2 regions of the Vibrio cholerae genome follow, and region 1 is predicted to be linked to the other one. Evidence: predicted binding sites of a transcription regulator. Region 1 holds the regulator's gene; the other holds the start of a gene.
The links. Region 1 encodes PurR, which represses purine synthesis genes. Its sites were predicted from a motif close to TNANGNAAACGTTTNCNTNA; they were not measured.

Region 2: F0316_RS00770 (uracil-xanthine permease family protein) is a predicted target of PurR. The motif match lies at 3,659-3,678, and genes of this name have one in related genera.

Annotation. Positions count from the first base shown of each region.
Region 1 is NZ_CP043554.1:1,182,887-1,187,909, forward strand. It holds gene F0316_RS05670 (putative signal transducing protein) at 1-74, opposite strand, end outside; gene F0316_RS05675 (TVP38/TMEM64 family protein) at 108-797, opposite strand; gene F0316_RS05680 (TfoX/Sxy family DNA transformation protein) at 1,152-1,739, opposite strand; cyclic di-GMP riboswitch class I at 1,853-1,939, opposite strand; gene purR (HTH-type transcriptional repressor PurR) at 2,098-3,108, opposite strand; gene torD (molecular chaperone TorD) at 3,515-4,177, opposite strand; gene torR (two-component system response regulator TorR) at 4,402-5,023, shown strand, end outside.
Region 2 is NZ_CP043554.1:147,117-152,139, forward strand. It holds gene ompR (osmolarity response regulator transcription factor OmpR) at 1-614, shown strand, start outside; gene envZ (two-component system sensor histidine kinase EnvZ) at 683-1,999, shown strand; gene F0316_RS00770 (uracil-xanthine permease family protein) at 2,024-3,424, opposite strand; gene recG (ATP-dependent DNA helicase RecG) at 3,771-5,023, opposite strand, start outside.

The DNA.
Region 1 (5,023 bases):
GCTATCCCTTGCTGATGCAAAAGCTGCATCAGCATGTGCGCTTCAAGCGGATGAGTGGCCGTGTAGATTTTCATTGTCCTTCCTAGCTTACTTTTACCAAGAGTGACTTACTTCACTGGCGATTGAGTGGCACGCTGCTGAAATTTACCCATGATCCATTTCACCACTATCGGAAATACGCCTAACAAAACGAATGAAGCGAGCACAGGGAGCGACACAATTTCGCCTAGGCTTGAGATTTCCGCCAGTTGAGTACCCGCATTGAGATACACCGCCGTACCCGGCAGCATACCAAGTTGGCTGACCCAGTAGTAACGCCAAGTGGAGATAGGCGTTAGCCCCATCACTAAGTTAATCAGGAAAAATGGAAAAATCGGGATCAGTCGCAGAGAGAGTAAATAAAACGCGCCATCTCGTTCAATACCTTGATTGATGGTTTGCAATTTATCAGCGAATTTAGCTTGCACCCAATCTCGCAATAAGAAGCGGCTACTGAGAAAGGCGAGAGTGGCACCAATGGTACTGGCAAAAGAAGCCAGCAGTAAGCTCAACCAAAAGCCAAATAGTGCCGCTCCCAACAAAGTCACGACCGTTGCGCCGGGGATTGAAAATGCGGTTAGGAGAACATACACCACAAAATAGATCAGTGCGGCTTGCAGCAAATGGGCATCAATATAATTCGCTAATTCGGCTTGTTTGGCTTTCGCAACATCAAGAGTGAGGTATTGGCTAAACTGCGTCACCAAGAGCGCGGCAATGGCAATCAAAACAAGGGCGATGATGAGTTTTTTATACATTCGAGTACCTAGTCATTACTTTATGGTTTGTGGGGCGTGATATTGCCCGTTTTACTTGGCTCTTCAGCGGTGTGGGCTACGATTCTTCACCCAACCATAGACTATCTCTGGTTTGATGTGGGTGCACACAGTGACCGCCGACTTGTCACTCCAAGTCATTAGAGTATCGCTCATTACTCAAGTATATCGTCTGTCACTGAATTTACTGGAGATACATAGAGAGCCTAAAAGTAAAGACAGGCCAAAGGCCGTTTTTCTTTCAAAAAAATAACGCGCCACTTTGGACGCGTTATGAAATATAGGGTGTGTAAAAACACAGGATGATTACAGGCGTTGATGAACTCAAAATGAAACTCAGAGATGCCTTAATAGCTCATCACGACGATTTTGTGGGATCACCGACCAATGTTTACCTTCGATTGCGCCTTCTAGAGCCCATAGCAACTCTAAACTCACCTCTGCCGTGTGAGTTCGTTGAACCGCTTTATAAGCTTCAACAGAACCAAGAGTCTGAAGAGACTCGACGGTGTCGATACCTGCTTTTTTGAGCATTCTTTCTGTTGCTAAACGCAAGTTAGGAAGATCTTTCAAACGATCAGGTTTCGCTTGTGCTTGAGTTTCACGTTCGGCCTTAGCGACCTCCAGTGCTGCACGCGCTTCATTGAGGATAGAGTCTGGATGACTCCAACAATCTTCAGGTAGAGCGTAGTACTTAGTTACAACGGGGAAGCCACGTTTTTTGTAAACATAAGGTTCATAACCTTGCTGTTTATACTTTTCGATTGTGGCGTCATCTGCACGGATGTGCAGCGTATCGTTAACCACAAGCGCAAACATAGTTTCGTCGACGAAAATACCAAAGCCACCAAACATTGAACGAGATTTAACACGTCCTAGCTGCTCAAAGAGCCGCATTGAATCTTTTAATACTGGTTTATCCATGCTGTTAGTCTCGGAGTATTGTTACATACGCCACCAAGTCAGGTCCGAGAAAATTAGCAAAAGCATGCATTCATAGTGTCAATGATGAGTCAACAAAGTGTATGCATTTTGCCATCGGTAACCCCGCTACCTACCACGTCTTCTGGTTTAGGCCGGAGGCTTTGCGTCCCACTCTTTCGAATGGTTTGCCCTGTGCGTGACATTTTTCCTGATAAAAATTAATCATTCTTGGGTCATTCTCACATACTGATATTTCAAATGTGAGAATGAGCCCTACTAATAATACTCGCACTACATATGTTTTGTCATATTTATGTGACAAGCTTTCAAATATAGGCGTTATGAATTGTCAAGAAAGTTAGGATTTTGTCAAGTCTTTCACCGTGTCGCGCTCTACGATCTCTGGGTGCATTTCGAAAATTCGGCGCTCGTGTTCTTTGTCTTTAATGCGTTCTAGCAAAATTTCAAACGCGTTCTTACCCACACGACGCTTAGGTTGGTGCACTGTGGTCAGTGGTGGAGAGAAGTATTCTGCTAACTCGATATTATCGTAACCGATGACAGACATATCTTCTGGAATACGTATGCCTTTCTGTTGCAAACGGCTCATCAAACCTAATGCCATCGTATCGTTGAAACAGAATACCGCCGTGGGGCGCTTGTCCATCGCAATGATTTTATCCGCCGCTAAAACGGCAGTATCACACTCAAAGTTACCTTCCAAGATCCAATCTTCATTGACGGTCAACTTGGCTTCCGCCATCGCGCGACGGAAACCTTGAATGCGCTCTTGGCATGCGGCTTTGACGAAGTGACCACTCAAACATGCAATCTCAGTGTGACCGCGGTCAGTGAGGTATTTGGTCGCGAGGTAGCCGCCTTCTTCGGAGTTATCGATGATTTTATCGGCGTGCGACGTTTCTGGACCCCAATCCATAACCACTTTTGGAATATCTTTGTGCGCATCCAACATATCTTGCAGCTCTTGGGTCAGGTCTGAACACATCACCAAAATGCCATCAACCCGTTTTTCGGCCAGCATGCGGATATAATCGCGTTGCTTTTCATAGATGCCGCCTGTGTTACATAGGATCAGCGTATAGCCTTGACGGTAACAGTAGCTTTCCACACCGTCGATAACTTCCGAGAAAAACAGGTTAGTAGATTGCGTCACTAACATACCAATCGTGCGAGTGGTATTGCACTTTAAGCTGCGTGCCACGGCACTTGGCGCGTAGTTCAGCTGCTTAACGGCTTCCATCACTTTCTCTTGGGTGGTTTCTGCCACAAAGCGAGTTTTATTGATGACGTGAGAAACGGTAGTGGTTGACACGCCCGCAAGGCGTGCCACATCTTTAATCGTAGCCATAGAGTGTTCCTGTCGATGACTGCTGCCAGCGAATAACATCGGTGGATTTAATCAGCAGAAGTAAGGCGAGACTGAGCGAATCTTCACACTCTGTGCGAGCACATGTCCAACACTATGCCGTACGTAAAGCGCTTCAATCACTATGCCTAAAGTAATAAACCTAAAGTAATAAAAAACAAAAACCGCCGAGAAACAGCGGTTGAAATTTTTACTCGTTTTTATCGTTTGCGGATGGATTTTAGACTGCAAATCTCTCCGTCGCAACGAAATTCATTCACCAAACTATAAGCCATTTCACAATTAATTCGTCTATCCCCTTCCTATTTGACCCTGCCGTGGTGTTGGCTACCACACGAAGCCGTTTGGGATAGATAAAATAGGCTGGCTTTCCGCTTTGCCTGTCTGGCTAATGGGTCTCTTGGATCAGCTCATCAAGACAGTGTTTATCTTGCTGAATAAAGGCTAACGCTAAACGAGCGGCGGCTGAGTACAATCCGAAAGCATCAAATTGAGTGCAACGTTCAGCAAAGGCAGGTAGCCAAGTGAGTAAGTGTTGACTTATGAAGTCGGACTGAGCTTGGAGCGCTAAACTCAGTTGTGCTGAGTGCTCAATTTGGTTAGCACTGATTGCTAGATGCGCTAAAAAATCGAGCTGGATGGCAAGATGATCCTCGGGCTCATTGAGATTTTGTTCAACCTTAACCCCATGTGCGCTGAGTAACTCACGCATTTGCTGCGCAGGCTTGCCATTGAGTAAACCTTGATCGGCATAGACAGAAGCATAGGGCAGGGCGGAATCACGGTCTGATTTCAAAAAGAGATCACAGAAATCTGCAGCGAGCTCCAGCTGTGCATCTTGGCGATCTTGCAAGCGATTGAGCGCCTCGACCAAGTGTTTAACTTCGCGGCTCAAGCTTTGCTCATCAGCGAGCCCGCTTAAAAAAGTACGAACTTCTGCTGAGTGATAGCGAGCAATATCTTGCTCGCTCAGTTCTTTAAAAAACAGGCTCGACAGCCACCAATAGATTTCAGCACGCTTTTCATTGAGGATTTTCAGTTCTTGCATCATCTCTGCACTCCCAATCGATGTGTGCTTAGTCTAAACCATAAAAATGAACAGCTATCACGGTGATTGTGACAGTTTGTGAAAAGAAAAGAATAGGTTGTTAATCTGTTAAAAGAAGTTTGCTTTGCATCAAGAAAAAGTGAGGTTTCTCACGATTTTTCTCGAGTTATTAACAAATATGAATAGAATAACCCTGCGATACATCCAGTTATTTAAAATGGTGCATTATGAGCTATCACGTACTTGTGGTTGAAGATGACCTCGTCACGCGAAGTAAGTTAAGTGGTTACTTTCAAAATGAAGGTTACCAAGTGACGGAAGCAGAAAGTGGCGCACAGATGAGAGAAGCGTTAGAGCTCAATGACATCGATCTGGTTTTGCTGGACATTAATTTGCACGGTGAAGACGGTCTGTTATTGACGCGAGAATTACGCAGCCAGTCGGAGATTGGCATTATTTTAGTGACAGGACGCACCGACAGTATCGACAAAATCGTTGGCCTCGAAATGGGCGCGGACGATTATGTCACCAAACCTGTTGACCTACGCGAGCTTCAGGTTCGTGTAAAAAACTTATTATGGCGAATTTCCCTCGCACAGCGAGAGAGAATTACCGACAAACACGATGACAAACTGGTGCATTTTGGTGAGTGGACGTTCGATGTTCAGCGCCGTGCATTAAGCCGTAACGGTGAGCCAGTCAAGCTCACTAAAGCGGAATACGAGTTGTTGGTTGCGCTTTCTTCTTATCCTAATCAAGTGCTGAGCCGTGAGCGGATTTTGAACATGATCAGTCACCGTGTGGATGCGCCAAACGACCGTACGATTGACGTATTGATCCGCCGTATGC
Region 2 (5,023 bases), 1.0 Mb from region 1:
GTGAGCAGATGGATCGTCTGCTGACGCGCGAAAACTTCCATTTGATGGTGCTGGATTTGATGTTGCCGGGTGAAGATGGTCTTTCTATCTGCCGTCGTCTGCGCAATTCCAACAACATGATCCCGATTCTGATGCTCACTGCCAAAGGCGATGAGATTGACCGCATTGTCGGCCTAGAAGTTGGTGCCGATGATTACCTGCCTAAGCCATTTAACCCACGTGAGTTGCTGGCGCGTATCAAAGCGGTATTGCGCCGCCAAGTGATTGAAGCGCCGGGAGCGCCCAGTGCAGAAGAGACCATCATTGAATTTGGTGAGTTTCGCTTAAATCTTGGTACGCGAGAAATGTTCCGTGGTGAAGAGGCAATGCCGCTCACTTCCGGTGAATTTGCTGTGTTAAAAGCACTCGTGACCAATGCCCGTGAACCGCTTTCGCGCGATAAACTGATGAACATGGCGCGTGGCCGCGAATATTCCGCGATGGAGCGTTCGATTGACGTACAGATTTCTCGTCTACGTCGTATGCTCGAAGTTGACCCTAGCAAACCGCGCTATATTCAAACCGTATGGGGACTCGGTTACGTGTTTGTTCCTGATGGTAAAGCCGCCAACTAACTTCTTTTAGGCACGCCGGGCAAGGGCGTCCTCGCTCCGCGCGTGCCCTTGCTACATTTAGGTGCCTTATGCGAATTCGCAGTTCATTTACCCAATCGATCCTGCTGTTTTTCTCTCTGTTGATCGCCAGTCAAATTTATTCTTACTACGCGGTTTTTAACTATGCGTTGCTGCCGAGTTTGCAGCAGTTCAACAAAATTCTTGCCCATGAAATCAGCTTGATGCTCGATGACACCAGTAATCCCAATGTCAGTTCCGAAATGGATGCGTTGCTCAAAAGGCGTGTGCTTGAGCAATTAGGGGTGACGATTCATAGTAACGAGAGCCCCGAAGCGGTCGAATATCAACACGCGATCAGTTTGGATTTGATGAGCGAAGAGATGAGTAGTGAGCTGGGTTCACCCACAGAAGTGCGCATGGCGTTGGGCGAAGAGAGCTACATCCTGTGGATGAAGATCGATTCTCTGCCCGGCCAGTTGCTGCGTATTCCACTCTCAGAGCTGCAGGAAGAAGATTTCGCGCCGCTGTTTCGTAACAGCATTATTATGGCGCTACTGATTGTAATTGGTGGCTGGCTGTTTATTCGTCTGCAAAACCGTCCACTGATTGCCTTGGAAAAAGCCGCCAAAATGGTAGGTCGTGGAGAAACGCCACCACATCTACCTGAGCAAGGCACGCTAGAAATCCGCTCGGTAACGCGCGCGTTTAATCGAATGTCGAAAGGCATTCAAGCACTGGAAGAAGATCGCGCGCTGTTGATGGCGGGGATCAGTCATGACATCCGCACGCCCCTGACCCGCATCCGCTTGGCAACCGAGATGATGTCACCAGAAGACAGCTACCTAGCTGAGAGCATCATCAGCGATACTGAAGAGTGTAACCAGATCATCAGCCAATTTATGGATTACCTCAAACCCGTCAATCGTGAAGCGTTTGAGGCGGTGGATCTGAATGATATTGCCAGCGATGTGGCAAGCTCTGAAGGGGGATACGAAGTGCAGATTGAAACCGATCTGCAAGCGGAACTCGCGCCCGCTTTTGGTAACCCGATTGCGATTAAGCGTTCACTGAGTAACTTGGTAGTGAATGCGCTGCGCTACGGCAACGGTTGGGTCAAAGTGAGTAGCGGCATGACGGCCGATAAGAAGCTAGTCTGGCTGTCTGTGGAAGACAATGGGCCGGGTATCGATCCAAGCCAAGTGAATAAAGTGTTTGAGCCTTTTACTCGTGGGGATACCGCGCGGGGCAGTGAAGGGACGGGCTTAGGCCTCGCGATTGTGAAGCGGATTGTCAGCCAGCATCATGGCGCGGTGTCGGTCAGCAATCGCAGCCAAGGGGGGCTGCGTGCTCAAATTAGTTTCCCGACTAAGCAGCAAAAGGGCTAACCTAAGTTAGCCCTGACTGAACCGTTAGTTTGATTCTTGCGCCGTATCGGTAACCGAAGCGGCGTTTTCATCTATGCGTACTTCTGGCAGCAGCAAGTTAAGCACGATAGCGGTAATACCACCTGCGGCTACACCTGAAGAGAACAGATTCTTAATAAATTCAGGCATAAACTGCAGAATCTCTGGCTTTTGCGCAATTCCCAAACCCATTGAGAAGGAGAGCGCCATGATCAGAATCGCACGGCGATCCAAATCGACGCGAGAGATAATGCGCACGCCTGCCGCAGCAATCGTACCAAACATCACAATCGTTGCGCCGCCAAGCACAGGTTCAGGAATCAACTGTACAAAGCTTGCAACGCCGGGGAAGAGGCCAAGTAGCACCAACATGCCCGCGATAAAGTAACCCACATAACGGCTGGCAACGCCGGTTAATAGGATCACGCCGTTGTTTTGGCTAAAGGTGGAGTTTGGAAAGCTGTTAAATACCGCGGCAAGGGCAGAGTTGAGGCCATCGGCCAATACGCCGCCTTTGATGCGCTTCATATACACAGGGCCTTTCACGGGCTCACCAGAGACTTCGGAGGTCGCCGTGATATCACCAATCGCTTCTAGTGCAGTGATGAGGAAAATCAGCAGCAGAGGAATAAACAGCGACCAGTCAAACCCTAAGCCATATTGCATCGGGATAGGCAGTGCGATGAGTTGAGTCTGTGCCAAGTTATCGGTATTGACCATGCCCATCAGGTACGCCATTACATAACCTACCAGCATCGCAATCACAATCGAAGCCACTCGCACGTAAGGGTTGTGCGCTCGGTTCAGCAGCACAATGATCGCTAATACAGTTCCCGCCAACGCGAGTTTATCAAGGCTACCAAAGCTTCCATCGGCCATAGCCGCATAGCCACCACCCATCGAAATTAAGCCAACTTGCACCAGTGTCAGGCCAATCAAGGTCACCACAATCCCAGAGACTAATGGAGTGATAATGCGCTGGGCAAATTGCAGCACGCGGGACAGTAAAATTTCAGCGCTTGAGGCGACCAAAATCGTGCCAAAAATCGCCGCCATCATGGTCTCTATATCTGCACCGCCTGCTTTGAGCGCAAGTCCAGCACCAATAATGGGGCCTAAAAAGTTAAAGCTGGTGCCTTGAATGGAAAGCAAACCTGAGCCAATTGGACCAAAGGTGCGGATTTGAATAAAGGATGATAAACCCGAAGCAAACAGTGACATGCTGATGATGGTGTTGGTTTGATCGGCAGGTACACCAAGGGATTGGCAAATGATCAGCGATGGGGTGATCACGGCGACAAACATCGCCAGCAGATGTTGCAAGGCTGCGAAGAGAGTTTGAGGCAAAGGTGGACGATCATTGAGTTGATAGACCAGATCTGCCTTACGTGAAGTCGGTTGTGTCATAGCGATTTTCCTGATGGTCAATAACACCTTGCGCACGCTGAATGGGTGGTTAAGGTGGAGCAGAAGCCGCTTCTGAGATTGCTGTTATCCCCTTCCTACTTGAAGCTGTAGCGGTGTTGGCTCCGTTCGTTCACCCCAATCACATAGTTTGTCTATGCTCATGGGGATGAACTCACTTGCCGCCTACCTGCAACTCCAAGTAGTTTGGGTATAATCAGACTCTGCTCTGGGTAGAGAGGTAAATGTTTGCGCTTACCGGAAAATGGCGGCGATTATAGAGGTTTTACTCAGGAAAGCAAACGTTTGCTCATAAGGTTTTAGACCGACTTGATGAGGATCAAAACCACTAAGCTTTGGCGTAAATATCGCGCTCGCCTAACCAGCGATCGATGATGGCTTGTGCATTCTGCGGGTAACGTTCATGGATATGGCGTGCGATGCGTTGTACTTGCGGAACCAGTTGCTGATCGCGTACCAGATCGGCAATTTTGAAATCGGCCAAGCCGGTTTGTTTGGTACCCAGTAGCTCTCCGGGGCCGCGAATTTCCAAGTCGCGCTGCGCGATGACAAATCCATCGTTGCTTTCACGCAAAACGCCCAAACGCTTTTGCGCGGTTTTGGAGAGTGGTGCATGAAACAGCAGCACACAATGGCTGGCTACGGTACCACGCCCAACACGGCCGCGTAGCTGGTGAAGTTGAGCTAGCCCCAAACGTTCGGGGTTTTCAATGATCATCAAGCTGGCATTAGGCACATCCACGCCCACTTCAATCACTGTGGTGGCGACGAGCAGATGCAGCTCATTGTTTTTAAACGCTTGCATTACCGCTTGCTTCTCAGCCGGTTTCATCCGGCCATGCACTAAGCCGATTTTGACTTCGGGCAGTTTACGTTGCAGTTCCTCGGCCGTTTCTGCGGCCGCTTGCGCTTCCAGCACTTCGGATTCATCAATCAAAGTACACACCCAATACGCTTGCTTGCCTTCGTTGAGGCAGGCGTGGCGAATGCGCTCGACAATCTCATCGCGTTTGGTATCCGGAATCGCTACGGTTTGAATCGGAGTACGCCCGGGGGGTAACTCATCAATCACTGAGGTTTCCAAATCGGCATAAGCCGTCATCGCCAAAGTACGCGGGATCGGAGTAGCAGTCATGATGAGCTGATGCGGATACGCGCCTTGTTTTGCGCCTTTCTCGCGTAGCTCTAAGCGCTGATGCACCCCGAAGCGATGCTGCTCATCAATAATCACCAAGGCAAGATGGTCAAACGACACTTGCTCTTGAAACAGTGCATGGGTGCCGACCACCATTTTCACTTCGCCACTGGCGATGCGTGCCAGCTCCGTTTCCCGCGCTTTGCCTTTAAGCTTACCCGCGAGCCATCCTACTTGAATGCCCATCGGTTCCAGCCACTGCGCAAAATTGAGCGAGTGCTGCTCGGCCAACAGCTCGGTAGGAGCCATCAAGGCCACTTGATAACCATGCTCAATAGCCCGCACTGCCGCAAGTGCTGCGACTAAGGTTTTGCCTGAGCCCACATCGCCTTGCACTAAGCGCATCATTGGATGTGGTTTTTCTAAATCCGCTTCAATTTCGGCGA